3 regions of the Ruoffia tabacinasalis genome follow, and region 2 is predicted to be linked to each of the others. Evidence: predicted binding sites of a transcription regulator. Region 2 holds the regulator's gene; each other region holds the start of a gene.
What was found. Region 2 encodes CtsR, which represses protease genes until heat stress. Its sites were predicted from a motif close to TTGGTCAAAAAAGGTCAAANA; they were not measured.

Region 1: the regulator CtsR is predicted to act here: its motif matches at 4,939-4,959, upstream of clpB (ATP-dependent chaperone ClpB).
Region 3: the regulator CtsR is predicted to act here: its motif matches at 7,049-7,069, upstream of clpP (ATP-dependent Clp endopeptidase proteolytic subunit ClpP).

What each region holds. Positions count from the first base shown of each region.
Region 1 covers NZ_JBHSHQ010000008.1:8,736-19,997, forward strand. The annotation lists gene ACFO5Y_RS01150 (glycoside hydrolase family 3 protein) at 1-1,655, shown strand, start outside; gene ACFO5Y_RS01155 (alpha/beta hydrolase) at 1,756-2,607, shown strand; gene ACFO5Y_RS01160 (hypothetical protein) at 2,754-3,107, shown strand; gene ACFO5Y_RS01165 (type 1 glutamine amidotransferase domain-containing protein) at 3,155-3,667, opposite strand; gene mgsA (methylglyoxal synthase) at 3,826-4,248, shown strand; gene ACFO5Y_RS01175 (xanthine phosphoribosyltransferase) at 4,273-4,848, shown strand; gene clpB (ATP-dependent chaperone ClpB) at 4,978-7,584, shown strand; gene ACFO5Y_RS01185 (AI-2E family transporter) at 7,734-8,930, shown strand; gene ACFO5Y_RS01190 (NfeD family protein) at 9,028-9,621, shown strand; gene floA (flotillin-like protein FloA) at 9,623-10,639, shown strand; gene ACFO5Y_RS01200 (hypothetical protein) at 10,639-11,262, shown strand, end outside.
Region 2 covers NZ_JBHSHQ010000004.1:26,472-37,733, forward strand. The annotation lists gene ACFO5Y_RS00210 (FtsX-like permease family protein) at 1-579, shown strand, start outside; gene ACFO5Y_RS00215 (endonuclease III domain-containing protein) at 764-1,414, shown strand; gene ACFO5Y_RS00220 (O-acetyl-ADP-ribose deacetylase) at 1,455-1,964, opposite strand; gene ACFO5Y_RS00225 (TIGR04086 family membrane protein) at 2,179-3,210, shown strand; gene ACFO5Y_RS00230 (AI-2E family transporter) at 3,292-4,530, shown strand; gene ACFO5Y_RS00235 (CtsR family transcriptional regulator) at 4,751-5,218, shown strand; gene ACFO5Y_RS00240 (ATP-dependent Clp protease ATP-binding subunit) at 5,231-7,711, shown strand; gene ACFO5Y_RS00245 (AEC family transporter) at 8,075-9,016, opposite strand; adenosylcobalamin (AdoCbl) riboswitch at 9,161-9,307, shown strand; gene ACFO5Y_RS00250 (DUF4430 domain-containing protein) at 9,401-9,805, shown strand; gene ACFO5Y_RS00255 (ECF transporter S component) at 9,802-10,338, shown strand; gene ACFO5Y_RS00260 (cob(I)yrinic acid a,c-diamide adenosyltransferase) at 10,409-10,999, opposite strand; gene ACFO5Y_RS00265 (vitamin B12-dependent ribonucleotide reductase) at 11,014-11,262, opposite strand, start outside.
Region 3 covers NZ_JBHSHQ010000009.1:30,391-41,652, forward strand. The annotation lists gene eno (phosphopyruvate hydratase) at 1-271, opposite strand, end outside; gene gpmI (2,3-bisphosphoglycerate-independent phosphoglycerate mutase) at 377-1,906, opposite strand; gene tpiA (triose-phosphate isomerase) at 1,906-2,664, opposite strand; gene ACFO5Y_RS01635 (phosphoglycerate kinase) at 2,698-3,888, opposite strand; gene gap (type I glyceraldehyde-3-phosphate dehydrogenase) at 3,992-4,996, opposite strand; gene ACFO5Y_RS01645 (sugar-binding transcriptional regulator) at 5,025-6,071, opposite strand; gene clpP (ATP-dependent Clp endopeptidase proteolytic subunit ClpP) at 6,390-6,989, opposite strand; gene ACFO5Y_RS01655 (purple acid phosphatase family protein) at 7,186-9,132, opposite strand; gene rpmF (50S ribosomal protein L32) at 9,330-9,512, opposite strand; gene ACFO5Y_RS01665 (YceD family protein) at 9,542-10,093, opposite strand; gene ACFO5Y_RS01670 (tRNA(Met) cytidine acetate ligase) at 10,185-11,262, opposite strand, start outside.

The sequences.
Region 1 (11,262 bases), on a different contig from region 2:
TAGTTGTTGCATCGAATTCAAGAAATGAATTTTCTAGCAAATTACTGGCTGAAAATCTTGAGAAACTGCCATTCTCACTATACCCAGGAACATTAGGAATCGCTGCGGCTGTACAAGGTGATCTTGAACAAGGTGAAGGCTATAAGATCATTGATGATTTTGCTAAATATAGTAAAAATGAATGGTTAGATTCAGGTATCCGTAAAGGTTATATGTACATGGCTGACGTTGTGACAGATCCAAGATGGCAACGTACTGATGGAACATTTGGTGAAGAGCCTGAATTAATTAGTGAAATTATTGCCCGTTTAATCAAAGGCTTCCAAGGTGAAGAGCTTAATGAAGACTCGATTGCCTTAACAATCAAGCACTTCCCAGGTGGGGGAGCAAGAGAGAACGGATTTGACCCTCATTATAAAGAAGGAAAATGGAACGTATACCGTACAGAAGGTAGTTTAGAAAATTATCACTTACCTCCATTTATCGAAGCGGCGAAACATAATCCAAGTTCAATGATGCCATATTATTCAGCACCAAGTATTGAGAAAAGTCATTTCCAAAGCTTTGATGGAGAAGCAATTCCTTTTGAAGAAGTCGGGATGGCATTTAACCACTATATCTTAAATCATTTATTACGTGATAAATTAGGCTTCACTGGGTACATTAACTCAGACACAGGAATTATGGGTAAAACTGGTTGGGGTGTTGAAGACTTAACGGTTCCTGGACGTTTTGCTAAAGCAATTAATGCTGGGACAGATCTAATCAGTGGAACAAACCAAGTTAAAGACTTGAAAAAAGCTATTACATCTAACTTAATCTCTCCACAAAGAATCGATCAAGCGAATGTGAATGTTTTAATTGAGATGTTTGATTTAGGCTTATTCGATAATAAAACTTATGTCGGAGACCAACCTGTAATGGATGAAGCAACTAAGAAAGAAGCTGAAGAAGCGGCATACCAAACACACTTGAAATCAGTGACTTTATTAAAAAATAATAATGTCTTACCAGCTAAAGGACAAAAACTAATCGTTAAAGCCTTTGGTAGAGGTGAAGAGGAAAATGAAAAATACCAAGAACTTCTATTAAAAGACGTGAAGGCATTAAATATCGAAATTGTTGAAGATTATAAAGAGGTTGACATTGCAGCGTTATTCCTATACCCAGTGAGTGGTTCGTACTTTGATGCGACACCTGGTTTATTAGAATTAGAAATCTGTGAAGATAAGCCTAATATTGCACTGAACGGCGACACTTATAAAGAAACAACTTTAAGTAACTTATATGAATTAAATAAAATTGTAGACTACATGCATGAAAACGGCAAAAAAGTTGTGACATCAGTGAATATGATCTTGCCTTGGATTTTAGAGAATATTGAGAAGAAATCAGATGCCTTACTTGTTGGTTATGATACATTCCCTGGGGCAGTGCTTGAAGTGATCCTCGGTCAATTCTCTCCAATTGGGAAACTACCGTTAACATTACCTAAGAATAGTAAAGTTATTGGAGTGGATGAATACGGTGTATCAATTTCGCGTAATGATGTACCTGGTTACGATAAAGATAAGTATATGCGTGAAGGAATGACATATGCTTACGTTGATCAAGCAGGGAATGAGTATCGAAGCGGCTTTGGTTTAAATTATTAAATACTTCTACATAGATGTGTTTATCTTTTACATATCACTTTTAAACGTTATAATGTAAATGAATTAAAATGATTAGATATGGGGTGAGTAGGTGGAGCCAATGTTTTGGAAGCGAACGGATGATTATTACTATTTAAAGTTAGAAACGCATTATTTAGATATACCTTACTATAATCAGAAAAGACGCATCCGTGTTTTATTACCGAAAGATTATAAAAAAGATGTTGAGAATGCTTACCCTGTATTGTATATGCATGATGGGCAAAATGTGTTTTATAGTAAAGAGGCATTTGTAGGTCATTCTTGGAAAGTCATTCCAGCGATAAAAAATAATAAAGAGTTACCTAAAATGATTATTGTTGCAGTAGATAATGCCAATGAAAATCGATTAAATGAATATTCGCCGTGGCCAACCGATCAAACGAAGACTGAAGAATTTCAGAATGTCGGTGGAGATGGGGCCTTGCATGGTGAATGGTTTGTTAACGAATTAAAACCCTTTATTGATGACAATTATCGAACGCTACCTGATAGAAAGAATACTTTACTTGCTGGAAGTTCAATGGGTGGCATTATGGCAGCCTATATGGGGAGTAAGTATCCAGAAGTATTCGGAGTCCTTGGAGTATTCTCATTAGCTTCATGGTTTAATGAAGAGCAATTTTTATCTTTCATCAAAGCGCATCCTTTAAACCCAGATACGAAAGTATACATTCAAGTAGGGACAAACGAGGGCGATGATACCGATGCTAGTTTTATCGATGGTAAGATGAATCAACAATATATTGATTGTAATCTTCGATATTATAATAATTTACTGAAAATGAATCATCCCATAGATAATATTTGGTTACGAATTATGGCAGACGAAGAGCACCATGAACTTTATTGGGCGCGACATTTTCCAGAATTCCTAAGATATGGCTTTGATATTATTAATGGTGATAATTAATCTTATTTTTCTTTTAAAAAGACTGGATTATCTAAAAACTTGCGTTATAATGTAAATCTCTTAGATATTTTAATAAAGGAGTTTTTACAATTAATAAACATCAATTTATAACACATACAATTGAATTAGTTGATGAGAACCATCCTTTGATTGCTCAGTTTCAACTTTCTTTAATGTTGCTAGTACCTAGCAGTTTAATAGCAACGGATATTCGCACAGGTTTTCCAAACTTAGTGAGCAATGAGCGGATAATTATTGACCAATTTGTTCTGATGCAATTTGAGGATTACAACAAGAATGCTGATAGTCAAAAACTGAGACCCTTATTATATGCAGATAATTTTCTACAAATTATTGAAGATGATTTATTTAATTATTATCAGACACATGATGAGATCGAATTAGTAAGTTGTAATTTGAATTTGTTTACCGATGTAAGGGCAAATTCAGCCATCAAACTTTTTTCATCGAATCCCGAAGATACAACTAGAGATAATTAGCAAAAAGAAAACTCCCATAAAGGGAGTTTTTTCTTTGCATTCAATGATTATGCTAAAGCATCAACGATTGCTTTGTTAAATGCATCAATATCTTCTGGTGTACGACTTGAGATAATTCCTGAAGGGTCAATAACAACTTCTTCATCATAGTAGTTAGCACCAGCATTTTTCACATCAATTGCGACTTGTTTCACACTCGTAATGTCTTTTCCGCGCAGTATATCTGCATTGACTAATAATTGTGGGCCATGACAGATTGTAAAAATTGGTTTACGAGCAAAAGCAAATTCTCTAACGAAATCAACGATACGATCGTCTTTTCTTAATTTGTCTGGAGAAAATCCACCCGGAATTAGTAAAGCATCATAATCAGCTGACTTCACATCATCAATACCTTTGTCGATTGTAACTTCTGCTTCACCTTTTTTCCCTTTAGCCGTATGTCCTGCTTCAGGTCCAATTGTTATAACCTCGTGACCTGCTTCTATTAATACATCACGTGGTGAAGTGAATTCAATATCCTCGAATAAGTCTGTTATTACTGTAGCAATTTTTGCCATTAATAAAGTCCTCCTTTGAGTTTTCTACCTACAGTTTAACAATCTGGTAGATGAATGCAATTGATTTGCTTGAAAGTCCAGATATGTTGAGTATTAAGTAAGAAAGAATGCTCAGTATCTGATATAATTAAAGTAAAAAAAGAGGAGGTGTGTTTAAAGTGAAAATAGCTTTAATCGCACATGATAAGAAAAAAGATAATATGGTAAATATTGCGGTAGCCTATCGACATATATTTGCTAAACATGAATTATTTGCTACAGGTACAACAGGTCAAAGAATTATCGAAGCCACTGGTTTAAAAGTTCATCGTTTTAAATCTGGACCATTAGGTGGAGATCAACAAATTGGTGCAGCAATCTCAGATGATCGTATGGACTTAGTATTATTCCTAAGAGATCCCTTAACTGCTCAACCACATGAACCAGATGTGTCTGCCTTATTACGTCTTTGTGATGTTTACGATATTCCATTAGCAACAAATATGGGTACAGCTGAGATTTTAATTCGTGGGTTAGAAAGTGGATTTTTTGACTGGAGACATATTCGTCAAACTCAAGAACACAATAAGATTGATATTTAATTGATGACATTAGGAGGTATGTGAGTGAGTAATTTAAAACAAATGATATTAGAGCATGGAAAAGTTTATCCTGGGAATATCTTAAAAGTTGATTCATTTTTAAATCATCAAATCGATCCACATGTGATTAAAAGTATCGAAAATGATTTTTATCAATACTTTAAAGATAAAGGTGTCACAAAAGTATTAACTATTGAATCATCTGGTATTGCACCAGCTTTAATGGTTGCCTATCGTTTGGATGTTCCAATGTTATTCGCCAAGAAAGCTTTACCAAGTACAATTAAATCAGAAGATAAATATGAGACTCTGGTTCATTCATATACAAAGAATACAACTAGTAATGTGTTTATATCAAAAGAATATCTTAATAAAGATGATAAAGTATTAATTATAGATGATTTCCTAGCTAATGGCGAGGCTGCTTATGGTTTAGCAGATTTAATCGAGCAAAGTGGGGCGGAAACAGTAGGTATAGGTATTTGTATTGAGAAATCCTTCCAACCCGGTAGAGAAAGATTGGAAGATTCCGGACACGATGTCTATTCGATCTGTCGAATTAAATCATTAGATGATGGGAAGATTGAATTTTATGAATAAAAAATAAAGGTCAAAAAACATTTGACCTTTCCTGACTAAAGGTATATAATAAGTATAGCCTCAAGAGGGGCTTATATTTATATAGAAAAATAATTGACCAATTTTGACCAAAAGAAAGGCTGTGTAAATATGATTGATAAATTAACAACCACTATGCAACAGGCAATTGGTGAGGCACAGCAAGTAGCCATAACACGGCAACATCAACAAATAGATATTGCGCATTTATGGTTAATCATGCTAGAAGCAGACCATTTTGCTTATAAATTATATAGTGAACAAAATATTCCAATGGATCAATTTGTTCGTCTAGTTGAAGATGAAATTGATAAAATATCACAAGTAAGTGGGAGTAATGTACAATACGGACAAGGTATTAGTCAGAACTTAAATCGCTTATTACAAGATGCAACGACGATTGCAGCGGAATATAATGATGAGTATCTTTCAACGGAAATCATTCTGTTGGCTTTATACAAACAAAAACATAATCCAATCGTTAAGTTTTTAAATGATAATGGCTTAACTGAACAAAAATTTAAAGATAGAATTGAAGAATTGAGAGGAGGAAATCGTGTGACATCTCAAAATCAAGAAGAGACATATGAATCTCTAGATAAATATGCGATTAACTTAAATGAAGCAGTCAAAACAAATAAAATGGATCCAATCATCGGACGTGATGAAGAGATTCGTGATGTAATTCGAATTTTATCACGTAAATCTAAAAATAATCCAATCTTAATTGGGGATCCGGGTGTTGGTAAAACCGCGATTGTTGAAGGACTAGCACAAAGAATTGTTCGAAATGATGTACCGGAAAACTTAAAAGGAAAAACTCTTTATTCTTTAGATATGGGTGCATTGATTGCCGGAGCAAAATATCGTGGAGAGTTTGAAGAACGCTTAAAAGCTGTATTAAAAGAAGTGAAAGATGCAGAAGGGCAAATACTTCTATTCATTGATGAAATTCATACAATTGTCGGAGCAGGTAAAACTGAAGGTTCAATGGATGCTGGGAATCTCTTAAAACCGATGTTAGCCCGTGGTGAATTGCATTGTATTGGAGCAACGACACTAGATGAATACCGCCAAAACTTTGAAAAAGACAAAGCTTTAGAAAGACGTTTCCAAAGAGTTATGGTTAATGAACCAAATGTTGAAGACACTATTTCTATTCTACGTGGTTTAAAAGAACGTTATGAGATTCATCATGGTGTGAATATTCATGACAATGCCTTAGTAGCTGCAGCAACACTTTCAAACCGTTATATTACTGATCGTTTCTTACCAGATAAAGCACTCGATTTAGTTGACGAAGCTTGTGCGACAATTCGTATGGAATTAAATTCAGTACCCTTAGAAATTGACCAAGTCAATCGTCGTTTAATGACTTTAGAAATTGAAGAAGAAGCATTGAAAAAAGAAGATGACGACGCAAGTAAACGTCGCTTAGAGATTCTTCGAGAAGAGTTAGCAAACTTACGAGAAGAAGCGAATAACTTGAAAGCTCGTTGGGATATTGAAAAAGAAGAAACAAATAAATTACGTGATAAACGTGAACAACTAGATCAAGCTCGTCATGACTTAGAAGATGCAGAAGCTGAATATAATTTAGAAAAAGCGGCTGAATTAAGACATGGCATCATTCCTGAACTGGAGAAAGAATTAACAGCCATAGAGAATGAACATGTTGAAACTGAAGTACAAAGCCGACTCACACAAGAATCAGTAACAGATGAAGAAATTGCTAAAGTTGTTGGTCGTTTAACTGGTATTCCAGTGAACAAAATTGTTGAAGGCGAAAGAGAAAAATTATTGCATCTTGATGACGTCTTACATAGAAGAGTCATTGGACAAGATGAAGCCGTTCGACTTGTTCATGAAGCAGTACTTAGATCACGTGCTGGAATTCAAGATCCGAATCGACCAATTGGTTCGTTCCTATTCTTAGGACCAACGGGTGTTGGTAAAACAGAATTAGCTAAAGCACTCGCTGTGGCGTTATTCGATTCTGAAGATCATATGGTTCGACTTGACATGAGTGAGTATATGGAGAAACATACGGTGTCTAGATTAGTGGGAGCTCCTCCAGGATACATTGGACATGATGAAGGTGGACAACTGACTGAGGCCGTACGTAGAAATCCGTACACTATCATTCTATTGGATGAGGTGGAAAAAGCCCATCCAGATGTTTTCAATATATTACTCCAAGTATTGGATGATGGTCGATTGACCGATTCGAAAGGACGCGTTGTAGACTTCAAAAATACTGTCATAATAATGACTAGTAATATCGGGTCACACTTACTACTTGAAGGAGTAGAAGATAATGGCGTAATATCTTCAGAAACTGAAAAACAAGTAAATCAATTACTGCGTCAACAATTCAAACCAGAATTCTTAAATCGTATTGATGATACTGTTCTTTTCTCTCCTTTAACTTTAGACAATATGAGTGGAATTGTACTCAAAATGATTGAAAACCTTTCAAATAGATTGGCAGACCAACAAATAAAATTAGAAGTGACTGAATCAGCAACTCAATGGCTTGCTGAACAAGGTTACGATCCTATTTACGGAGCGAGACCTTTACAACGCTTCATAATGAAAGAATTAGAAACACCATTAGCTAAAGAAATTGTAGCAGGAAATGTATTACCAAATTCTGTGATTACTGTTGATGAAAGTGAAGGGCAACTTACCTTTAACAGTACCGAAGCTATGGTATAACAGAAAAATGATTAAACCAGCGTATTGAAAAATGCGTTGGTTTTTTGTTTAGTTACATTTAACTATTACTGTATACCATACAATTGGTAATATGACTATATTGGAAAAAATAAATATGTTATATTAAAAGAATATAACGGAGGTGAAATATGAACAAAGTAAAAAAATATCGTTTTGATATTATTAAATATTTGTTTATAGCAGGTTTAATTGTATTGGCCATTGTTAATTTCGACAGACTAAAAAATATTTTTAGTTATTTATTGACAATTTCAATGCCAATTATTTTAGGTTTTATTATTGCGTATGTACTGAATATCCCGATGGTGATGTTGGAGAAACTGTATTTTCCCAATAGTGACAGTATTGTTATTAAAAAGACACGCAGACCAGTGAGTATTTTAGTATCTATAATAATAATTACTATCGTTTTGATTTTTATTTTGAATTTAGTGATTCCTCAATTGATATCAGTCTTTGGCCGAATTATTGAAATTATTCCACTCTTAGCGAATGGAATTCAAAACCGGGTGATAGAGAATGAAGAGATATTTCCCCCATTAGCTGAGTTTGTCGAAACTTTTCAAATTGATTGGCAAAATATCGTCACAAATATGATTTCTATTGCGAATCGTTTTACGACTAATATTATTGAGACAACACTTTCAACAGTGGGCTCTGTCTTTAGTATCGTTGTAAATTTATTTCTTTCATTGATGATTTCACTTTATGTCTTGATGTCTAAGGAAACTTTAGGTAGACAGTTTAGAATCTTATCTGAAACGTATCTGCCTGAAAGAGGGCATAAAGGTCTAATGTATGTGTTGGAAGTTACTGATTATTCGTTCCGTCACTTTATCACGGGAGAAGTACTAGAAGCTTTAATACTTGGATCGCTTGTGACTGTTGGTATGTGGATTTTCCAATTCCCATATGCTTCAATGATTGGGGCATTAACAGGTGTGACAGCGTTAATACCTGTATTGGGAGCCTATATTTCAGGTGCCATTGGATTTATTATGATTTTCGTTGATTCACCAATTCAGGCTTTAACTTTCTTAGTCTTTATTATTGTCATACAACAATTAGAAGGAAATCTCATATACCCTCGTGTAGTAGGTGGATCTATTGGACTCCCTGGCTTGTGGGTATTAATATCCATTACAATCGGTGGGGGCTTATTAGGGATTTGGGGAATGCTTCTTGCTGTTCCATTAGTATCAACTTTGTTTAAGTTATTAAAAAATGACATAGAATACAGAAGAAACACTAGACATCAAGAACAAGAGTATGTTGACGCAGTCGAAGATATAAACGAAACAAATGAATTGGAAGGTACAACTTAGTAATTTAATAACCAACCAATTTTTTACTAATTATTTACAGATATTTCTTCGGAAATCCTCATATTAGTGGTATAATGAATATGAGAGGAGGGTAAATATGATTGCAAGTTTATTAATAGGTATGCTGTTACTTAGCTTATGTCTATTTTACAGTCCAAAATGGCTGTTCTTAGGATTAGCAGTAATAGCATATGGTTTTTATTTTGGAATGCCAGGTCAAAACTTACTCGTGTTCATAATTTTCTTACTAGGTATACTCATGTTAATTGTGGAGTTTTATGTTCCTGATTTCGGTATTATTGGTATGTTTGGTTTATTAGCAATAAGTATATCTCTTTATATGCATTTAAACGACATTGGTGATGTAGTATTAACACTATTAGCAATGATTCTTGTCAGCGCGATTGGAATATTTGTCCCAATAAAATTAGGTAAAGATTTAGCTATTAGTAATGGATTTGTACTTGGGACTTCTTCTGAAAAAGAAAAGGGTTACTCGAGTCATAAAGATTTTACATATTTATTGGGTAAAAAGGGTGTCACAGTCACAGCACTTAGACCTGTCGGACGTGGTGAGTTCGATGAGGAGTATTATGAGGTCGTCAGTTCTGAGGACATGATCCAAAGTGGGACACCAATATATGTTTCAAAAGTTGAAGGCGCAAAAATTTACGTAAGAAAGGAAATATAATATGAATAATTTTCCAAATAATGATTTTGATGTATCGTCTCTAATTTCGATTGGTATTATTATTGTTATTTTAATAATACTAATTTCTTTATTCTTTAGATTCGTACCCGTAGGATTATGGGTGACAGCTTATTTCTCTGGTGCTAAAGTTTCAATCGGTAACTTAGTAGGTATGAGGTTACGTCGAGTTCAACCGTCAGAAATCGTACGTCCACTAATTAAAGCGACAAAAGCTGGACTTACTTTAGATACGAATCAATTAGAGGCGCATCACCTGGCTGGAGGGAATGTCAACTTAGTTGTTGATGCACTGATCGCCGCACAAAGAGCGAATATTGATTTAGAATTTGAACAAGCAGCAGCGATTGACTTAGCTGGACGTAATGTCTTTGAAGCTGTTCAAGTTTCAGTAAATCCGAAAGTAATTGAAACACCTCTTATTTCTGCCGTTGCAATGAATGGTATTGAAGTAAGAGCGAAAGCTAAAGTAACAGTTCGAGCTAATATCGAGCGACTTGTTGGTGGTGCGGGTGAAGAAACAATTATTGCCCGTATCGGTGAGGGGATTGTAACGACTGTTGGTAGTTCAGAAAGTCATTCAAAAGTCCTTGAGAATCCAGATTCGATTTCACAAACAATTCTGCGTAAAGGCTTAGACTCAGGTACTGCTTTTGAAATTCTATCCATTGATATTGCCGACGTGGATGTTGGACGTAACATTGGTGCGAAACTTCAAGCTGATCAAGCGATTGCTGATAAAAACGTTGCACAAGCTAAAGCCGAAGAGCGTAGAGCATTTGCAGTGGCGGAAGAGCAAGAAATGGTTGCCGAAGTACAACGTATGCGTGCGCGTGTTGTTGAAGCCGAAGCTGAAGTACCGTTAGCAATGGCGGAAGCTTTCAAAAAAGGAAATCTTGGTGTCATGGATTACTACAACATGAAAAATATAGAATCAGACACTTCAATGCGTGATTCAATTGCAAAAGGAACGAATTCATCCGAAGAAGGTAGAGAATAATGAATTTTCTAGTTGGAGTTTGGATAATTTACTTATTAGGTTCGTTTCTATTTTCAGTGTTTGCACCAAGGATTAGAAATCAACAACATAAGAATTTTCAAGATTCAGAGATTGAAAATCATGAATCGGTAGAGAAACCCATTACCAAGCCAACAAATAAAGAAGAGTTACAACGTAAGTCTGATATTCGAGCTCGAAATGAACGAGTTCAGGCCATGCGAAAAAGACATAATAATCAGAGTGACAATCCGAAGTTAGTGAAGAACATGTCTTTAAACCAATTAAATAATAGTTTAAAAAAAGCTAATAATGCTTTAGGAAATACTAAAGCATCCCCTGGGCAAAGTTTTGAATCACAGGATGATTATCAAGTTGATTTTACAAAAATCGCAGATTATGATAATCCTATTGATCATTCATATATGGAAGGGGAAAGTCGCGAGCAATATTTAAATGAATTAGAGAATTGGTACGCGGATGATTCAATTGAAGATGTTTCATGGATGGAACTGGATAACACTAATATCCTCCAAGATGAACATACTCAAAAAGCGTCTAGACCTAAAAACCAAACCGTCAATCATATGTATCACTCTATGAGAGATGGGGCAAAGTTAAGAGAA
Region 2 (11,262 bases):
CCAACTTACACAAGAAATGGCGAGGAATTAATCGGCAGTGTAGAGTATTCGCTAGTGTTCAATGCGGCGGATGAAGAGGCACGTGATAATATTGAAGCGAACCTACCGGAAGATGAGATATTGGAACTGAGTGATTCGGACTTAGTTCGCGTGATGTCAGCTCAGCAAATATCGAAAAGTTTATATTCCTTGAATGGTGGCTTCTTATTCTTAGGAATTATTGTTGGGGTGGTCTTGATGATTGGGACGGTGTTGATGCTTTATTTCAAGCAAGTGTCTGAAGGGTATCAAGATCAAGGTAAATTTGAGATTATGCGTAAAGTCGGTCTGCCTGATAAGTTAATCCGACAAACGATTCGCCATCAAATTTTTTGGATTTTTGCTTTGCCGATTATGATCGCGGTCATTCACTCGCTCTTTGCGTCTAAGATTATGTTCGAACTCTTAGGTCTATTATCAGTGAAAAATGTAAGTACCTTTGTAATTGGTTATGGAACGGTCTTAGCGATTTTCATTGTGGTGTATCTGTTGTTTTACTTTATTACTTCAAGGGTTTACTACCGGATTATTAAGCAATAAATTTAAATGTAGATATACATGCTAAAAAAATACGAAAAGACTTCTCAAGCTTGATAGATTAGGCTTAGGAAGTCTTTTTGGCTTTGATAACTGTCAAACTCAGCTTATTAGTGTGAATGTTGTTTGGTTGATGAATTTGATACAATAATGATACGAATACACTTTGGATAATGGAGGAAATTGAATGCAAGAAATGACCCAATATGAATTGTTCCACCGATTACTTGAAGAGATGGGAGAGACGGGGTGGTGGCCGGCAGAATCAAAAGTCGAGATTGTAGTAGGAGCTATTATGATTCAAAACACGACGGCAGCGAATGCTGAGCGAGCGGTTATGAATATTGGTCAAGCAACACAATTTGATACACAAGCCATTTTGGACTTGCCAAGAGAAGAGCTAGAGGTATTAGTTCGTCCGGCTGGCTTCTATAAGAATAAGAGCAAGGCAGTTCATTCTGTACTTCACTGGTTTAATGAGCACGATAATGACTTAAGAGGCATTGTTAGAAAGTATGAAAGTCACTTACGCCAAGAATTATTGAAACTACATGGAGTTGGCGATGAGACAGCAGATGTGCTTTTGTTATATATATTCGACCAACCGGTCTTTGTCTCAGATAAATATGCTCAGAAACTATACACAGAATTAGGTGTGACAGGTATGGATAACTACAAGGCGATGCGAAAGAAAGTCTCTTTAGATGAGCAGTTTACAACTTGGGAAGCCCAAGAATTCCATGGGTTAATTGATGAGTTTGGAAAAATATACTTACGTGGAAAGGGAAATTTTGAAGCGAGCTTTTTAGCTGGCTATCAGTTAAAAATCGAAGAATAAAAACCCCGGCCTCAATCTAGCTTGAAGCGGGAGTTTCTTGTTAAGCATTCTTAAGCGCGCCATCGTATGCTTTCTTAGTATCTGAATCAAATAGCACCCAAATAATTAAATCAAACGCATCAGGATGTTCGTTCATGACATCTTTAACTGTCGAAATTGCAATTTCTGCGGCTAGATTCACAGGGAAGTGATAAACACCCGTTGAAATTGAAGGAAAAGCGACTTTGCGAATACCGTGTTCCATGGCTAGCAGTAAAGATTGTCGGTAACAACTTTCTAACAAATCCGCTTCGTTAGAGTAACCACCATTCCAGACAGGGCCAACGGTGTGAATAATATGTTCGACGGGGAGATGATAAGCTTGAGAAATTTTTGCTTCGCCTGTTTGACAACCGCCAAGTGTTCGAGTTTCTTCTAAAAGTTTTGGACCGGCCGCGCGATGAATCGCACCATCGACACCACCTCCGCCCAGAAGGCTATGGTTGGCAGCATTAACAATCGCATCTACTTGATCGACTTGAGTAATATCACCGAGCATCGTTTCAATCATTTTACTCACCTCTTTTCTATAGTATAACACGGATTTGACAGGCTTAAACTATCATTTAATCGAAACAATATTATGCCTTCTGAATATATATATTGTTGCAATATTCAATAAGTTGAATAAATAGAATCATTGAAACCAAGCCGTTATAATTGACCTTGACATCTAAATGTAATAAGATTATTTATGTAATAATTAATTATTTAGGAGTGAAAAGATGAAGAAATATATATTAGATGGAATTAATGAGAAAGCGGGAAATAACATGTCATGGCGTGCGATTTTCGCTGGTGTTGTAACATTTGTAGCGATTAGTATTTTATTCTCATTGATTGGAGCAGCAATTGGCTTTGGCGTACCTGATTTTACAAGCCAAAACCCATTAGATGGTGTCGGGATCGGTTTAGTTATTTGGATCATTATCGCATTAATCGTATCGCTAGCAGCCGCTGGTTATGTAACAGGGATTACAGCTAATCGAGCTGGTTTTATCCATGGTTTCTTAACTTGGGCAGTAAGTGTCATTGTGATGTTTGCTTTAATGACATCTGCAGTTGGTATGGCATTTAATTCCTTAGGAACAGTTTTAGGCTATACAGGACAAGTTGCTGGAGACGCCATCTCTGGAACAGCGGATACTGTTGGATCATTATCTCAAGAAGCATTTGATTCAATCGCTCAAGAAATTGATGTTGATTCACAAGACTTAGAACAAACTGTGACAGATGTATTAGAAGATACTGAAATCGCGCAATTACAACCTGATTACTTAGATAATCAAGTTCAAGCGACAATTGATGATGTATCCACAGCAGGTTATAATATTGTTGTTAATGGACAAGATCCACAACAAGAGATTGAGAACGTAACTAGCAATATCCAAGGTCGTATTGACGAAATCGGTCAAGAATTAGATGAAGATGCTTTAACTGAAGCAATCTCAAATAATACTGATTTATCTGAACAAGAAGCAGAAGAAGCCGTAACAAATATTCAAGAAGCTTATGGACAAGCAAGTCAAGAAGCTGAACAAGCATTAAATGATGCTCAAGCAGCTGTTGAAGACTTACAAGTACAAGCTGAGCAAGCTTTCGCTGAAAGTGCACAAGTTGCTGAAGATGTTGCAAATAAAACTTCACAATACTCATTATATGTATTCTTAGGCTTATTAGTTGCAATGTTTATTACTTCATTCGCTGGTTTTGCTGGTGCTAAAACAGCAAGCGAAACACATAATAATGCTGTCTAATAAAGACTAGAAACAATAAACAAATTTAATTGACTACACCTCTCTCTTAGTCTATTCTATAACTAAGAGAGAGGTGTTTTTTTGAATCATTTTAAACTTGATAAGCAATTTATAGCAAAGGTATTATTTATTGCGGTTGTTATTTTAATTATTTTTAATTGGTCACAAGTAGCAGGTGCCTTTGGAGTTGTTTGGCAAGTTGCTTTCCCAGTTGTCTTAGGGGGAATGATGGCTTACGTTTTGAACTTACTCATGAACCAGTTTGAGAAAAGATTGTATCCCAATACGGATAAAAAATGGTTGCAACACACTCGCCGTCCGCTAGCGATTGTACTTTCAATTTTAGTCATTACTTTAGTCGTTGCGGGAATCATTGGTTTAGTTGTTCCGCAACTAATTACAGCAATATCAACATTAGTTGAAGCGGTGCCGACCGTGACAAATTCTGTGCAAACTTGGGTTGAAGAGCAACAACATCTTATCCCAATGTTTAATGACTTAATGGAGCAAGTGGACTTTAATTGGAGTAGTGTGATGTCTAGTTTTGCAGAGATTGGAAACCGACTGCTTCGAGGTGTAGCGGAGTCTTCTGTATCACTTTTATCTAGTTCAGCTTCAGCTGTGACAACCTTTGTATTGTCAGTGATGTTTGCCCTTTATATTTTAGTGTCGAAAGAAAAGCTGGGTAAAAATTTCAATGATATCCTGATTTCATATTTGAGTGATGAGCAAGTAAGAATTGTTAAGAACATCTTGAATGTGACTGACGATGTCTTTTCCAACTATATTACAGGAACGGTCATTGAAGCCTTTATCCTAGGTTTCATCGTATCGCTTGGACTTTGGGCCATCCAAATGCCATATGCAGCCATGCTCGGAGCCTTGCAAGGTGCGTTAGCGTTTATTCCTTTAGTCGGAGCATTTTTAGCGGGGTTTGTCGGTGCTATTATCCAATTCGCGGTTTCGCCAGTGAATGCGTTAATTTATCTCATTTTCGTTATTGTCGTTCAACAACTCGAAGGAGATTTGATCTATCCGCGTGTGGTTGGTGATTCAATCGGCCTTCCAGGTATGTGGGTCTTAGCAGCCGTAACTGTCGGTGGCGGCTTGTTCGGAATTTCAGGTATTTTACTTGGGGTACCGGTCTTTGCAACAATCTATAAACTATTCAGTTTAGATATAAGCTATCGTAAACAGATTCGGGAAGAAGCCAAAGAACGTTCTCTAATGAATGAATACGAAGAAGAAGGGTTAAAATTAAAGCCATTTGAAGCCCTCCGTCATAAAATATTGACACCTGAAGATATTCAAGATATTTAAATAAAATGGAGCCCTGATGTCTATATAAGATAGATTTAGGGCTCTTTTTCAATTCAAAATGTTGATTTTTTCAATGGATATGCTATAATGGTCAAAGAAGGTCAGAAGGCACGCAATCACTTCATTAAAGTCCTCTTTCCTTAAACTGAATAGTTGTCGAGAAAGTTTTTTTATTATATAATAGTCAAAGATAGTCAATGTTAGTGGAAGGGGGATCATAGTGGCACAAAGAAATATGTCGGATATTATTGAAGCTTATTTAAAAAGCTTTTTGAAAAATAGTGAAAGAATTGAAATCAAACGAAGTGATATTGCAGAACAATTTGATTGTGTACCTTCACAGATTAACTATGTTATTAATACACGCTTTACTCAAGAACATGGCTATATGGTAGAAAGTAAACGAGGTGGTGGGGGCTATATACGGATTCTAAAAGTTGAGTTAGTTGATGAAATCGACGCCCTTGACGATATGATCCAAATGATAGGACCGCGTATAAATCACCGCAGTGCAATCAATATTATTGAAACATTAGTCAACCATAGTATAATGACAGAACGAGAAGGCGCATTAATACTATCAGTGATTGATAAAGCATTACTACAAACAATCTCGTTACATGAACAAGAAGCAAGAGCTTTGATTCTGTCGAAGTTTTTAGAACAATTACGAATTACATATAAATAAAGAGGTGAAAGTATGTTTGAAGAATTATTTACTGAAAGTGCTCGCCAAGTAATGATTTTTGCTGCTGAGCAAGCGTATTACTTAAGACATCAGGCTGTGGGCACAGAACATATCTTATTAGGTCTAGCTCGTGAAGAGTCAGGTATTGCTGGGAAAGCTTTACGTGGTATGGGCGCAGACTACCAAACGTTACTAACTGAATTAGAAATTATTCACGGTAAAGTGAATGCTCCACGTATGCAAGGGGATATTGTTATTCCATACTCACCACGTGCGAAGAAAATTATTATGAATGCATCGAATGATGCGAAACGTTTAGGTGTGCCAAAAGTTGGAACAGAGCATTTATTACTAGGCATGTTAAAAGAAGAAATCTTAGCAACAGTTCTATTAAAGAACTTAGGTATCAACTTAAATGAATTAAGAAAAACAATCTACGAAATGGTTGGTGTGAACGATTCAACAGGACGCGTTCAAAATGGCCGTCGTGGACGTCAAAAACAACAACAGCAACAAAATGGAGTAGCAAGTTCGACAACACCAACTTTAGATTCACTTGCACGTGACTTAACACAATTAGCGCGTGACGGGAAGTTAGATCCAGTGGTTGGACGTGCGAATGAAATACGTCGTATCGTACAAATTGTTAGTCGCCGTTCAAAAAATAACCCCGTATTAGTCGGGGAACCTGGTGTTGGTAAAACTGCAATTGCCGAAGGTCTAGCAGAACGTATTGTATCTGGTGGAGTGCCTGAAAACATTGCTAACAAACGTTTAATGATGTTAGATATGGGTTCTCTTGTTGCGGGAACGAAATACCGTGGTGAATTCGAAGAACGTATGAAGAAAATCATTGAAGAAATTACCGAAGATGGTTATACAATTCTCTTCATTGATGAGTTACATACATTAATTGGGGCAGGATCAGCCGAAGGTGCTGTTGACGCAGCAAACATCCTGAAACCAGCATTAGCTCGTGGAGAAATTCAAATCATTGGTGCAACTACTTTAGATGAATATCAAAAACACATTGAAAAAGATGCAGCCTTAGAACGTCGTTTCTCTAAAGTTCAAATCGATGAGCCAACTCAACAAGAGTCTGTTCAAATTATTCATGGACTTAAAGAACGTTACGAAAAACACCACAATGTAGAAATTACTGATGAAGCGGTCGAAGCAGCGGTTAAATTAAGTACACGTTACTTAACTGAACGTCGCTTACCAGATAAAGCCGTTGATTTAATTGATGAGGCCTCAGCTAAAGTACGTATTGATGCAACGACGCACAGTACAAACTTAAGCGACCTTGAGAAAAAATTAGGCGAATTATCCGATAAAAAAGAAAAAGCTATCTTAGCCCGTGATTTTGACACTGCAGCCAAAATCCGTGAAGAAGAACAAAAAGTTGAAACTCAAATCGAAGCAGCTGCGAAAGCAGAAAGCAAAGATAAGGGTGAAGGTGAAGCAATTCTTAAAGTGGGTCCTGAAGATATCGCAGAAGTAATTACTATTTCAACAGGTATCCCAGTAAAACAATTAGATACTGCCGAATCAAAACGTCTTGTTCACTTAGAAGAAGAGTTGCATGAACGTGTTATCGGTCAAGATGATGCTGTTGTATCAGTATCTAAAGCGATCCGCCGCGCATACAGTGGCTTGAAGAGTCCTAAACGACCAATTGGGTCATTTATGTTCTTAGGCCCAACTGGGGTAGGTAAGACAGAATTAGCGAAAGCTTTAGCTTCATCTATCTTTGGTAGCGAGGACAATATGATCCGTGTGGATATGTCTGAATACATGGAAAAACACAGTGTGTCTCGTTTAGTAGGTTCACCTCCAGGATACGTTGGTTATGATGAAGCAGGTCAATTGACTGAGCAAGTTCGTCAAAAACCTTACAGTGTGATTCTCTTAGATGAGGTTGAAAAAGCCCATCCAGATGTATTTAACATGTTATTACAAGTATTTGATGATGGTCATATGACAGATGGTAAAGGGCGTCGTGTCGACTTCCGTAACACAATTATCATCATGACTTCGAACATGGGAGCAACAGCTCTTCGTGATGACAAGTCAGTCGGATTCGGTGCTGTGGACTATACAGATGACTTCAAGGCAATGGAAGCACGCGTTATGGAAGAAGTAAAACGTGGATTCCGTCCAGAATTCATTAACCGTATTGACGAAATTATTGTCTTCCACCCATTATCTAAAGATCAAATTAAAGAGATTGTTAAATTACAAGCGCAAGATATCATCAACCGTCTACATGATCTTGAGATTGAAGCCCGTGTAACAGAGACAGCTCTAGAAATTATTGCTGACGCTGGCTTCGATCCAGAATATGGAGCAAGACCAATCCGTCGCGCAATTCAAAAACAAATAGAAGACGAGTTAAGTGAAATGATGCTAAGTGGAGATATCAAATTAGGTGATAACATCACCATTGGTGGCCGCCAAGGAGCAATCAATATCAATAACCGTTCTAAATAATACAGATGAATCGTGTCGGTGAGAGAAATCTCGCTGGCACGATTTTTTTCTGTGACAAGAGCCAAACGGCGAATCCATTTGTCTTAAGTTAGCTCAACTAAAGCCAAACCGCAAGTCCATTTGTCTTGAGTTAGCTCAACTAAAGAAGAACCGCAAGTCCATTTGTCTTGAGTTAGCTCAACTAGAGCCAAACGGCGAATCCATTTGTCTTGAGTTAGCTGAACTAAAGACGAACCGCAGGTCCATTTGTCTTGAGTTAGCTCAACTAAAGACGAACCGCAAGTCCATTTGTCTTAAGATCCAAAAAGCATAAAAAACACCAAACTTCAGAAAAGTCTGGTGTTTCCTTGATAGCCCATCGTATTAGAAATAAGCTAAACTCTTTAAAATCATAATAAACACAACTAGCGAGAACATTGAAGCGACCGTTGTGAAGACAACAATTTGGTTTGCTAAATCGCCATCACCGCCGGCGACAACTGCTTGAGCATAACTAGATACAGCCGTTGGTCCAGCCGTCGCGATTAAGACTGATATTAAGTCAGCTCCACGAAAGTCTAATAAACCACCTGCAATAAATAAAGCAATCGTAGGAATAATTACTAATCGTGCAAGAACAGTTCCGTAAAGAGACCAGTCAGCATCCTTTAATTTACCAAAGTTAAACGTTCCACCCATAACAATGAGTGCAAGCGGCGTCGTCATACGTGTTAAATTTCCCATCGTCGTTTCAATCACATTAGGGAACTTGAATCCTAATACCGCAACAATTACCCCTGCGCAAGTAAAGATAACCATTGGGTTAGTCAATACTTGTTTAATTGTTCGTTTCAATGAGAATTTCTCATCAGTATAAATTGAAAAAGCAATTACAGAGAAGATATTATTTAAAGGTACAATGGTTGCTAGAACAATCGTTACCATCCCTAAATTTTCTTGACCGAGTAAAGCTATTCCCATTGGTAAACCGAATAAAATCGCGTTTGAACGAATCGAACCTTGAAGAATGACCCCTCGTTTTGCATTTGATTTTTCGAAAATAGGTACAATAAAAGCCAAAATAATAAATGCAACAATAGCAAAAATAATGTTAAAAGATAAAGTTAACCCATTAAAATCCGTCGCAATATTCGTATTATAAACATTTGAGAATAAATTCAATGGCAGTAAAATAGAAAAAATCGCTTTATTAAACTGAGCATAAGCGTCTTGTTTAATGAAACCTGCGCGTGTAAAAAACTGACCTAAAGCCATGTAAAGCATCATTGGCATGACTGCATTGAATCCGATCATAAAATTGTCCAATCAATTAACTCCTTCGTCTAAAAATTTGCAATCAAAAAATGCGAATATAAAGATTATAATACTCAATTCATCATTTGACCAATTATTTTTACTGACAATTAACTTGCATTGTCCTTCATTAATAATTATTATAAAGAGAGATAGATACAAATTTAAAGTAGTTTGAATATGGAAGTTCGGTTAAATTCCGAGACGGTCCCGCCACTGTAATCATGCGAAAAGCATGGAGTCAGATCTTTATTCAAGCATACTTATCCGACATACTATTTCGAGGCAAAATAGTGAGTGATATCCGATCCATTCGAATAAACCCATGCTTTTCTCTCCAAATAGTTTGAAGTGAATACTGTCATCTGTCACAAAATCATATGGGAGGCATTTAGAATGAAAAAATGGTTACTATTATTAGCGTCAACTTTAGTATTAGTTGGTTGTGGTGAAACGACACAGACAGAAGAAGTTACTTCAACACCGGTTGAATCAAGTGAACAAGCGGTATTAGCTGAAGTGACTGTATCAGTAACAGTTGATGGAGAAGAAATTGACGAAGGCGAACAAGTTCTAGAAGTTGAAGAAGGTGCGATTCTATTAGATGTGATGAAAGAGCATTATGAACTTGAAGAAGCTGACGGCTTTATCTCTGCAATTAACGGACATGAACAAGATGAAGAGGCAGGGAAATACTGGTTGTTTGACTTAAACGGAGAGATGGCTGAAGTTGGAGCGGCTGAATTAGAGTTATCAGACGGTGACTTAGTCGAGTGGAAACTTGAAGCCTTCGAAGGATGAGTAAGTATTTCACAGTTAAGCGTCTAGCAGTACTGGCCTTACTGACCGCTCTGTGTCATATTGGGCGAATTGCCTTTCAATTTATACCAAATGTACAACCTGTCACAGTGATTTTAATAATTATTACTTTAACGATGGGAACTTTGGATGGACTCCTAGTAGCCATCACTTCGATGGTCATTTCGAATATGCTACTTGGAATGGGTCCTTGGACACTTTATCAAATTATGGCCTATGGCATCATTGTATTACTTACAAGTGCTCTAAAGGCTTTATACAATCGATTAAAGGACCATCAGAGTGCGCGAAGAGTAATCTTTGCGCTGTTCGCTGGAGCGACTGGATTAATTTACGGGTTTGTTATTTCACTATTTTCATCACAAATGTTTGGTGTCGTTAATTTCTGGGTTTATTATGCCCAAGGGATTTCATTTGATTTAATGCATGCGGCTGGGAATGTGGCCTTCTTTTTAGTGCTGGAGCCGACGCTGGTGCCAATTATTCAAAAACGATTTATGACTTCAAAAGGATAACGAATAGGAAACGTTGAAACTGTAACACATAAAAGAGCCATCAGAAATTTTTCTGATGGCTCTTTTGAAATTATTTTGGTATATCTTTTTTTGTCAATTCAGTATGGAAGACACGTCCGCTTCGTTCATACAAGACGTCTTCGACACCAGCTTGGGTATTGGCCACACGTGCTAGGGCAAAGAAGTAATCAGATAGACGGTTAATAAACTTTAATACGTGCTGATTAATCGTCTGTTCTTGTTGCAAGCTAACAATCCGACGCTCGGCGCGTCTTGTAACGGTGCGTGCAAAGTGAAGTTGAGCAGCGAGTTGTGTTCCACCTGGTAAAATAAATGATTCAACTGTTGGAGGGATCGGTGCATACTCGTCGATGCGGCTTTCTAACCAAGTTACCAGGTCTGCATTCGTACGATATGGATACTTATCATGTTTTTCGGGTGTTGCTAAGTCATTACCGCAGTCGAATAAATAGTGTTGAATGCGCATGAGCTCTTCTTTCATATCACTAGGCGTTTCTTCTAAAGCAACAATCATCCCGATAATACTGTTTAATTCATCCACCGTTCCGTAAGCCTCGACTTGTTGGCTATCTTTATGAACAGACTTTCCACCGATGATGCGAGTGGTACCGTGATCACCTGTCCGTGTGTAAATTTGCATGAGTATACTCCTTATTATAAACCGCAGCGTAATTGTGCGTTACAGTTAGTACATGTATTACATCCACCAATATCTTGAACAATTCCACTACGACAAATTGGGCAAGTATCTCCGATATCTGAACCAAAAACAACGTCATCTGTATGTCCCAGTGTTTTAACGTGCTCTGACTCAGCTAGGTCAACTAATTGTCTTAATTCGTTACTGTCATCAACGATACGCGCCTCTTCCATTGGGAATAATTCGATATTTTCTGCTTCATT
Region 3 (11,262 bases), on a different contig from region 2:
CAATGGCTTGTTGTTCTAATACATCATAGCCTAATAATGCTTCAGCGATTACGTTATTCACGTTATCAACAGCTTTAAGGACACCTTTACCTAAATAACGGTCTTTGTCTCCATCACGTAACTCAACAGCTTCGTGTTCACCAGTTGACGCACCTGAAGGTACGATTCCGCGACCAAAAGCTCCGCTTTCTGTATAAACTTCTACCTCAACTGTAGGGTTTCCACGTGAGTCTAAAACTTCTCTTGCATAAATATCTGTAATAAATGGCATATTTTATTCTCTCCTTTAGTTTGTTAGGCATGAATTGACTCCATACCTTACTCTTCTATTCTATAAATTATTTACTCAAAAAGCAAAGCATATCGGATGTTTTGCTTATTTAATTAAACTTGTTCCTGTCATGTCTTCAGGTTTCTCAACACCAACTAAGTCTAATAATGTTGGAGCAAGGTCAGCTAAGCGACCTCCGTCTCTTAATTCAACACCTTCCTTAGTCACAATCACTGGAACTGGGTTTGTTGTATGAGCTGTCATTGGATTTCCTTCGATATCAATCACTTCATCAGAGTTACCGTGGTCAGCTGTAATAATCGCAGCTCCACCTTTTTCTAGTATTAAATCAACCACAGCACCAAGACACTCATCTACTGCTTCAATAGCTTTCACAGTTGGTTCTAACATACCACTATGTCCAACCATATCTGGGTTTGCAAAGTTTAAGATAATCGCATCGATTGTTTCTTCGTTGATTTTTTGCACTAGGGCATCTTTCACCTCGTAAGCAGACATTTCTGGTTGTAAGTCATAAGTTGCTACTTTTGGCGAAGGAATTAAGATACGTTCTTCACCTGCATACTCTTTATGACGTCCCCCACTCATAAAGAATGTAACATGTGGATATTTCTCAGTCTCAGCAATTCTTAGTTGTGTCTTATCAGCATCTGCTAATACTTCCCCAACTGTATTGACTAAGTCTTCTTTCTTGAATGCAACTTCTGCTATAACTGTATCACTGTAAGGTGAGAAAGTTGTCATGTAGTTGTCTGTTGGAGTCTCTCCACGTTCAAAATCGTTAAAGCCTGGATTTGATAAAGCTGTAGCTAATTGAATCGCACGATCAGGTCTAAAGTTGAAGAATACGATTGAGTCACCATCGTTTACAGTACCAACTGGTTTATTGTTTTCATCTTCAATTGTAAATGGAACAACAAACTCATCAACAATATCTTCTTCGTAAGAACGCTCTACGCCTTCTTTAGCTGAAGAAGCTGTTCTACCTTCACCATGAACGATTGCATCATAAGCTAACTGAACACGTTCCCAACGATTGTCACGGTCCATTGCATAGTAACGACCTGAAATTGTTGCGAATTTACCTACGCCAATTTCCTCGAATGCTTTCTCAGAATCATCAATATATTTCACAGCTGTTCTCGGTCCAACATCACGCCCATCAAGGAAACCATGAACATATACTTCTTCTAATCCATACTTTTTAGCTAATTTAACTAAAGCAACTAAATGTTCGTAATGTGAGTGGACACCACCGTCAGATAATAGCCCCATTAAATGTAAAGCTGTTCCTTTTCTTTTTGCTTCTTCAACAGCTTTAACTAATTCAGGTACTTCGTAAAATGATTCGTCTTCAATCGCTAAATTAATACGAGTTAAAGATTGGTATACTATACGACCTGCACCGATGTTTAAATGACCAACTTCAGAGTTCCCAATTTGACCATCAGGTAAACCGACGTCTCGTCCTGATGCTTTTAATTGGTTATGTGGAAACTGGTTCCAATAACGATCAAAGTTAGGTTTTTTCGCTGCTTTTACCGCATTACCACTGACTTCATCGCGAATTGCGAATCCGTCTAAGATAATTAAGGCATATGGGATTTTACTCATTATTTTACTGCCTCCAATAATTCGATGAATGAATCAGCTTCTAGACTTGCTCCTCCAACTAATGCACCGTCAATATGTTCTTGTGCCATATATTCAGCAATATTATTTGGTTTTACAGATCCACCGTATTGAATACGTACTTTTTCAGCTGTTTCTTCTGATGTAACTTCTGCAATAGCTTTACGAACTACGCCACAAGTTTCATTTGCTAATTCAGCAGATGATGATTTACCTGTTCCGATTGCCCAGATTGGTTCGTAAGCAACAACTGATGAAGCGATTTGTTCTTCAGTTAAACCTTCTAATGCTGCTTTTACTTGTCCAGATACAAAGTCAGCTGTTTCTCCAGCTTCACGTTGCTCTAAAGTTTCTCCACAGCAAATGATTGGTAACATACCGTTACGTAAGATTGCTTTTGCTTTTTTGTTGATGTCTTCGTCAGTTTCTCCAAAGTATTCTCTACGTTCAGAGTGTCCGATAATTACATATTCAACACCTAAATCAGCCAATGCTTTAGGACTTGTTTCCCCAGTGAATGCACCTTCATCTTCGAAGTAGCTGTTTTGTGCAGCTGTTCTTAATTCAGTACCTTCACTTAAACGTTTAATTGTTTCTAAAAATAGTGCTGGTGCACCTACGACAGAATCTACAGCATCCGCTGAAGGGATTTTCCCTTTAACTGCTTCAACAAAATCTGCAGCTTCTTGAGCTGTTTTGTTCATTTTCCAGTTACCAGCAATAATTGGTTTACGTGACATATATATACTCTCCTTAATTTAAAGTCTTAGTAATTATTTCTCGTCGATTGAAGTAACACCTGGTAATTCAGTACCTTCTAGATAGTTTAATGAAGCTCCTCCACCTGTTGAGATGTGTGAGAATTTATCTTCATAACCTAATTGTGCGACCGCAGTTGCTGAATCTCCCCCACCAACAATTGTCGTCGCGTTTTCTAGATCAGCAATGGCTTCACAAACACCAATGGTTCCTTTTGCGAATGATTCCATCTCGAATACACCCATTGGGCCATTCCATACAACTGTTTTAGCATCTTTTAATACATCTTCGAATACTTTAACAGATTCTGGTCCACAGTCTAATCCTTGCCAGTCAGCAGGGATATCATCTACAGAAACAACGTCTGTATTTGCGTCATTTGAAAAATCATCTGCAATTACTACATCTACTGGTAAAACAATTTTGTCTCCAGCAGTTTCTAGTAATTCTTTAGCTAAAGGAATACGGTCTTCCTCTAATAATGATTCTCCAACTTCTTTACCTTGTGCTTTCAAGAATGTGTAAGCCATTCCTCCACCGATAATTACTTTATCAGCTTTGTTTAATAATGATTCGATAACTTTAATCTTATCAGATACTTTCGCACCACCTAAGATAGCTACAAATGGACGTTCAGGATTATCAACTGCGTCTCCTAAGAATTTTAATTCTTTTTCAACTAAGAATCCTACAGCAGAGTCTAAGTTTGATGCAATTCCAACGTTTGATGCGTGAGCACGGTGAGTTGTTCCGAATGCATCGTTTACGAATAAGTCACCTAATGAAGCCCAGTATTTACCTAATTCTGGATCATTCTTAGATTCTTTCTTACCTTCTAAATCTTCGTAGCGAGTGTTTTGAACTAATAAAACGCCACCCTCAGATAGGTTAGCTACTGCTTCTTCTAATTCTTCTCCACGTGTTTTGTCTGAGAAAAGAACTTCTTTATCTAATAACTCGCTTAAACGTTTTGCAACTGGTTCTAAACTGTTGTTAGCTTTATCTTCTTCAGTTTTAATACGTCCTAAGTGAGAGAACAATACTACTTTCGCATTGTTTTCTATTAAATAATTGATTGTTGGTAAAGCCGCTTCGATACGGTTATCGTTAGTGATTTTCCCATCAGCCATAGGTACGTTGAAGTCAACGCGGACTAAGACTGTCTTACCATTTACTTGAATATCATTTAATGTTTTCTTTGCCATTATATATCCTCCTATATAAAGTCCTTAAAAAAATAATAGCGGGGAAGCTTAAGCCTCCCCGCTATTTTGGATAGACGCTTAGGTATAAACGCTATGCAATTAATTATAATTTAGCGAAGTATTCTAAAGTACGAACCATGTTTCCTACGAAACCAGCTTCGTTGTCATACCAAGCAACAGTTTTAACTAATTGAGATCCATCAGCTGCTTCTTGGATTTCAGTTAATGTAGAATCAAAGATTGATCCTGCATGTGTTGAAATAATATCTGAAGAAACAATTGCATCTTCATTGTATGCAAATGAATCGTTTGAAGCTTTTTTCATAGCTGCGTTGATTTCATCAACAGTAGTGTTTTTCTCTAATAATGAATAGAAGATTGTGTGTGAACCAGTTACTGTTGGAACACGTAATGCTGAACCATCTAATAATCCGTTAACTTCTGGGATTACTTTACCGATTGCTTTTGCAGCACCAGTAGATGATGGGATGATGTTTTGTGCAGCTGCACGTCCATCACGGAAGCTTCCGCTTGGTGAATCTTGTAATACTTGTGATGAAGTATAAGCATGAACGGTAACCATGTTACCAGCTTTAATTCCATATTCATTATGTAATACATTAACTACTGGAGCTAATGAGTTAGTTGTACATGATGCTGCTGAAATAATAACGTCATCAGAAGATAAGATATCTTCGTTAACACCGAATACAATTGTTTTAGTATCTGCATCTTTAGCTGGTGCAGAGATAACTACACGTTTAGCACCTGCATTGATATGTGCTTGTGATTTTTCAGCTGAAGTGTAGAATCCAGTACTTTCGATGACGATATCTACTCCAAGGTCTCCCCATGGTAAGTTATTAGCATCTTTTTCAGCAAATACTTTAATTTCTTTACCGTCAACTACTAAACTTTCACCTTGTAATTCAACATCGTGATCAAAACGTCCGTGAGCTGTATCATATTTTAATAAGTAAGCTAAGTTATCGTTATCAGTTAAATCGTTAACTGCAACAACCTCTAAATCTGCGTTTGTTTCTAAAATACGACGGAATACTAAACGTCCGATACGTCCAAAACCATTAATACCAACTTTTACTGCCATAAAAAAATTCCTCCTTAAGGATTTTATTTCAAAGGGTCTCCCCATTTAAAACCATATTTGCTAAACCTTCATCACAGATTAACCATCCATGACTCGGGGCTTTTTGAAAGAACGCTTCTACAGCTTTCGCCTTAGAAGATCCTCCCACGATTGTAAGTAACAAAGGTATATTAGATAAATCTTTAAATTTCAAACCTATCCTAGGATAACGTAAAACCGTTTCTCCATAAGAATCGAAAAATATACCAAATGCTTCTCCAACGGCGTGTCCATTCTCGATAATTTCTTGTTGTTCGTCTGTAATCTCTCTACGTTCCGCCATTACATTAGCAGTTCCTATACTTAATAACAAGCAATTTGCACTCTTACTCATATCAATGACTTCTTTAATCATTGGATCTTTGAGCAATATCTCCGAAGTTTCTTTACCTAAATTCTCAGGTATAAACAACGGAATATACTTAGAGTCTGTTTGCTGCGCCATTAAGCTCCCCACGCTATTTGATTGGATATTAATCGAACTTCCCAATCCTCCACGTGAAGGAACGAATGTAATACTTCTTCCATCTGATAATTCTGGTGTGAATGATTCTGCTACTTTAGATAAAGTAGATCCACCTGTAACTGCAACCACATTATCACCTTCAGGTAAGTGTTTGTCCAAAATTAAATGAACGACTTGACCTAAGAACTGATAAACTGATGCATCTTTATCTGCATCACCTGGTACAATCCGACAATGTTCAATATTAAGCTTTCTCTTTACAGCCTCTTCCACTTCGTAAAACTTATGTTGTTGTTGATTAAGCAGATGCTCATCAATCATCACAATAAGGTCTCTCCCTTGTTGTGTTAGTTTTACGCCACTACGGTTTACGGATACGAGTGATTGACTTTTCAGCATCTCTAATATCGTTCTTACCGTTCTTTCAGTGAAATTAGTCTGTTGTGAAATAAACTTACGACCAATTCGTTTGTTTACATCATCCAAAACACGTAATACTGCGAGCCTCTCAGCTAACAAATCACTCACTTCAGGAACAATTGACTGAATAATTGTGAATATATCGGCCATTAATTCCCTCCTAGATGGTCAAAAGGCGACCATTGCATACAGAGCTACAACTCACTCCGAAAATCTAAATGAGTCTCACACCATGTCATTATCATACCATGACTTGAGTCTTCTTGCAACTGAAAAGCTCTTTATCCTGGCTAAAAAACAACCTAACGGGTCACAATATGTCCAACGAGGTCAGTTATTATTAATTTATTAGGAATAAAACCAAACAAATACGCCCGTACAATGCTATTATCGCACGAAATACCTAAGTATTGCGAGTAATATCCATTGAACGGACGTATAAATTATAGATTATTTATCTATGTCATATTATTTTTTATTTAAAGCTTTGTTACTTTCCATGATTCCGTCAATTAAGCCGTATTCAAGTGCTTCTTCAGCTGTTTTGAAATTATCACGATCTGTGTCTTGTTCGATAACTTCAATGGGTTGACCTGTTTTGTCACTTAAGATTTGATTTAAACGCTCACGAGTTTTAAGAATATGACGAGCAGCAATTTCAATCTCTGTTGCTTGTCCTTGTGCGCCACCTAATGGTTGGTGAATCATTACTTCAGCATTTGGTAAAGCCCAGCGTTTACCTTTCTCTCCGGCTGCTAATAAAACTGAAGCCATTGATGCTGCCATACCGATAACAATTGTTTGTACATCTGCATTAATAAAGTTCATTGTATCGTACATAGCCATCCCAGCTGTTACACTCCCACCTGGTGAGTTAATATATAGGAAGATATCTTTTTCTGGATCTTGTGCGTCCAAGAATAAAAGTTGAGCAATCACTGAGTTTGCTACGTTATCATCGATTTGACCACTTAACATAATAATTCTGTCTTTTAGTAAACGTGAATAAATATCATAAGCACGTTCTCCACGTGATGTTTGTTCTATTACTGTAGGTACTAAATTCATAGTATTCCTCCTTCGCGAATTTAAAGCTGTTAAACAACTTTCTAACCAAGTATAACTTATAGGTCAATAAAGGTCAAGGATATTACTCGGTAAGATTTTTTGCATTATTTACCCCTTATATCGACGTACTAATATACAAAAATAAGGAAGCCGAGTTTTAACACTCAGCTTCTGACTACTTGTTTAGTAACCTAAATTATTCTGCAGACTCTTCTGATTCTTCTGAACTTTCTTCAGATGTTTCTTCTGATGATTCTTCTTCAGTTGAAGATTCTTCGGAGCTTTCTTCAGATGACTCTTCTGAAGTTTCTTCTGAGCTCTCTTCAGATGTTTCTTCTGAAGCTGAGTCTTCTGAATTTTCTTCAGTTGCTTCTTCTTCTGAAGCTGCTTCTTCAGTACCTTCTTCTGTAGTTTCTCCACCTTTAGTAATTCCGAATGAGTGAACGATTGATACTGTACGTTCTTCACCTTCGTGTAAGTTACCTTCGATTTGGTAGATATCTACTCTTAATTCATCTCCACTTACAGTATATGCAGCGAAGTTTTGAACTGCTGAATCACGGTTGTTTGAATGACTTGTATCGAATGCTTCTGATTCTTGTGGTTGTCCACCGAATGCGAATAAGTTGTTATAGTAATCAACGTCTTCTTGAGTCATCCAATCTAAGTTAGGACGAACAGTGTGAATGTGTTCTACACCTTTAGAATAGATATCGTCATACTCTTTAGTACCACCAGTGTTTGGTAATACGAAGATTGTTCCTTGAGGATTTACGTAATACTCTACGTCACCTTCCGTAGTAGTTTCAGCTTCGTCCACAACACCGTTAGAGAAATTCTCATCAGTTGGAACATAGTTTAATGGTTTAGTACGTGAAATTACGTGGTCGTGACCTTGTAAAGCTAAATCGATATCTAACTCATCAATTAATTCCATGAATTCTTCACGGACTAATTGAACATCTGTATCTTGTAATGAGTGATAAGATTTAGAGTATAATGGTTTGTGGTAAGATAATACAACCCACTCAGCACCGTTCGCACGTGCTTCTTCAACGTCATTTCTGATCCAATCAATTTGTTCTTGTCCTAAAGCTTTACCTTCTGGATTGTCTTCAGATTCTTTGTTATCGTTTGTGTTTGCTACAACAAAGTGAACACCGTTGTAATCGAATGAGTAGTATGATCCACCATCAATAGCATCGTTTTCAGCTGGAACATTAATATGTTCGTTAAATTTAGTCGTTAATTGAGGGTCACCATATACTAATGCGTACTCATCGTGGTTACCTGCTGCAACAGCGAATGGTACTTGTAAGATAGACTCTTTAGATTGCTCTAAGATGTCAACCCATTCATCTTCAACTTCTGCAACTTCTACCACGTCACCAGTATGTAATACGAAATCTGCTTCAGTTTCTTCTAAAGCAGTAGCAACAGTGTCAGCACCGAATGCTGCTTCATTATATACATGCTCATTCCAGTATGCGTTTTGAGTATCTGTATATTGTACGAATGTAAATTCTTCTCCTGCTTCACCAGCAGTTGTGAAAGTACCTACTTCACTTGTTTCTCCTGCTTCACTACCTACTTGATAGTAGTAAGTTGTGTTTGGCTCTAAGCCTTCTGCATTTGCTTTATATGAATATTCAGTCACTGCTACTAAATCCATTGATCCAACAGCTGAACCTGAAGTCCACTCTGGACCTGAAACATTCTCGTCTGTATAGTATCCGTTAACTTGTGGTTCACCGTTTTCGTCAGTGACTACTTCGCCCTCTTCATCATATTCGATGTCAGCAAAGATAAAGTATCCATTCTCATCACGTTCACCATAAGTGTTTACTACTTCTTCTGCAGTCGCTTCAAATTCTAAGGCGTCACTTAAATCTTCATTAGTAGAAACCCATACTTTAGCATCTTCAGCTAATTCAGTTGTATACCAGTTGAATCCCATTTGTGTGCTAGGATCACCATTAAATGTAGTAATAAGACGGTTTGGCGTATTATTAGGTGCAACCTCCGCTACAGTTGGCTTTTCTTCACTTAGTTCAATATCTTGTGCTAATGTCGCTACTGGTGAGAGTAATTGAGCAGCAAGTAATGATCCAGTGATCAATTTCTTAAGACTTAAATTTTTCATTCTTTGAAATCCTCCTCATATTTTTATAAGCTATCCACAGTGCTTATAAATATAGTTTAACAAGCCATTGTAAATACAATGTAAATTCTATGTAAATGTTACGTAAACTTTACAAGGATTCGTAATTAAAGTGTGTTTATACTGTTTTGAATTTAAAGCAAAAAAATAGAGCTAATCAAAAGATTAGCTCAACAAAATTATTCAGCTGTATTAGATACAACTTCTTTTCCATCGTAGTGTCCACATGATGAACATACACGGTGGCTTAATTTTAATTCTCCACAGTTAGCACAAGTGTTCATTCCTGGTACTTGTAACTTGTAGTGTGTACGACGTGCTCTTTTCTTTGCTTTTGATGTTTTACGTTTAGGTACTGCCATTCTCTACACCTCCTAGTTGATGTTTGAGGTTATTGTTCCTCATCTTCGTTATCTAATAGCGTTTTTAAGGCTGCAAAGCGAGGATCAACCGTTTCGGCTTTCTCTTCTGCTAAGTTTTGCTCGTATTCTTCTTCGGTGACGACTGTCCAATCATTACCCGACGGTAAATCTCCGTCTTCTTCTCCTGGCTTTAATACTCTTGTAGGTATATTAATCGCGATGTTATCAGTCACTGCAACATCTAAATCAATATAATCATACTGAAGTACAATCGTAGTCTCTTCATATTCCCCGACGTTTCCATCATATTCCTCATACACATAACGTTCGCTAATTGGAATGTTTAAGTGTAATGATACTGGTTCTAATGATCTCGATGACGGCACCGTCAGTCGAGTATCGATTTGACCATGAAGAATGATATCTTCATTAGAAGGTACGAAATATCCGTTTACAATCACTGATTCCACATCTAAGATTGAAGGGTTTCGCTCCATGAGCTGTTCTTTAATATCTAAAGATTCTTCAAAATTAATAATATCATCAGGATGATCTTTTAATTGGCGGATTGTCCATTTCATCTATTATCACCTCTAAAACGACAAGATTTATTATATTGAAGTTTACAATTCTTGTCAAGATTATTTTAATATTAACACGATTCCTTTTCAATTAATAGTGAATTGGGAATCTTCCAGTGTTTTGTTGCATTATTTTATGTTTTGGATTGACTGAATAGACTGTGTCCGCACGTAAATTTAATTGATAATTGCGTGCGTTGTCTTGAGTCAAATTACTAAATAAATTCAATCCTGTTTGGTTTCGCTTCATCTTAAGTACTTTTCTTCCGGCATCCGAGTAGCCAAGTACGCGAATCGTAAGTAGATCATTGTTTAATTCAATGCTTTCTTGCCATTCTTTGTTTGTTATATTCAACAGAATCATCATTAACTTCCTTTGGATGGAAGCTTTCGTCCATCTTTTAGATGTGAGTGCATCAATTAAAGAGTCGAAATTATCAGTTTCCAAAATTTGCTGATAAATATAATGTTCAACACCATGATCAATGCCTTGATATTGAGTTAAGCGTTCGGCACTTTGACTTTGTACTTGGTACTTTAGTAAATCATAATAATCAGTAAGTTGTACGTTTGGATGACTGATTAGTTTTTGATATGTCCGCTTTGGTACAGTATCCTCGGTGACTAATTGTTGACGATTCAATTCTCGTATTTGACTGCCACTTAAGACTGCTTGCATATGTTCATTCTGTTTAATTCTAGGAATAGCTGTAACATCCATCTTAGAATTTAATTGCTTCAATGCTTTAATATATTGAATCCCAAGTAAATGATTAGGTGAGTCTGTTAATAGTTGCGCCTTTTCAGAAGCGTTATCTATAGCTTCTACAGCAGATTGATAACTCGCTGCATAAGAATTGCCCTCGTTAAGATTAGTTTTAACACTTCTATCGATTGCTTCTTCATTCTCAGCTAACCACTGAACATAAGCATTCAAGTCTTCATAGGAAGCAGACTCTGTTCCAAAAACAAGTTGATCTGACCCTAATAATTCTAGTGTCTTAACCGACCAATACGCGAAGTAATCCGCTGCTTGTAAACTAGCTAAGAGTGGTAACTCTAAGACGAGGTCAGCACCGTATTCCAATGCAATCTCAGCTCTTTGCCATTTATCAATTAGAGCGAATTCTCCGCGTTGAACAACATTTCCACTCATCAATACAACGAGC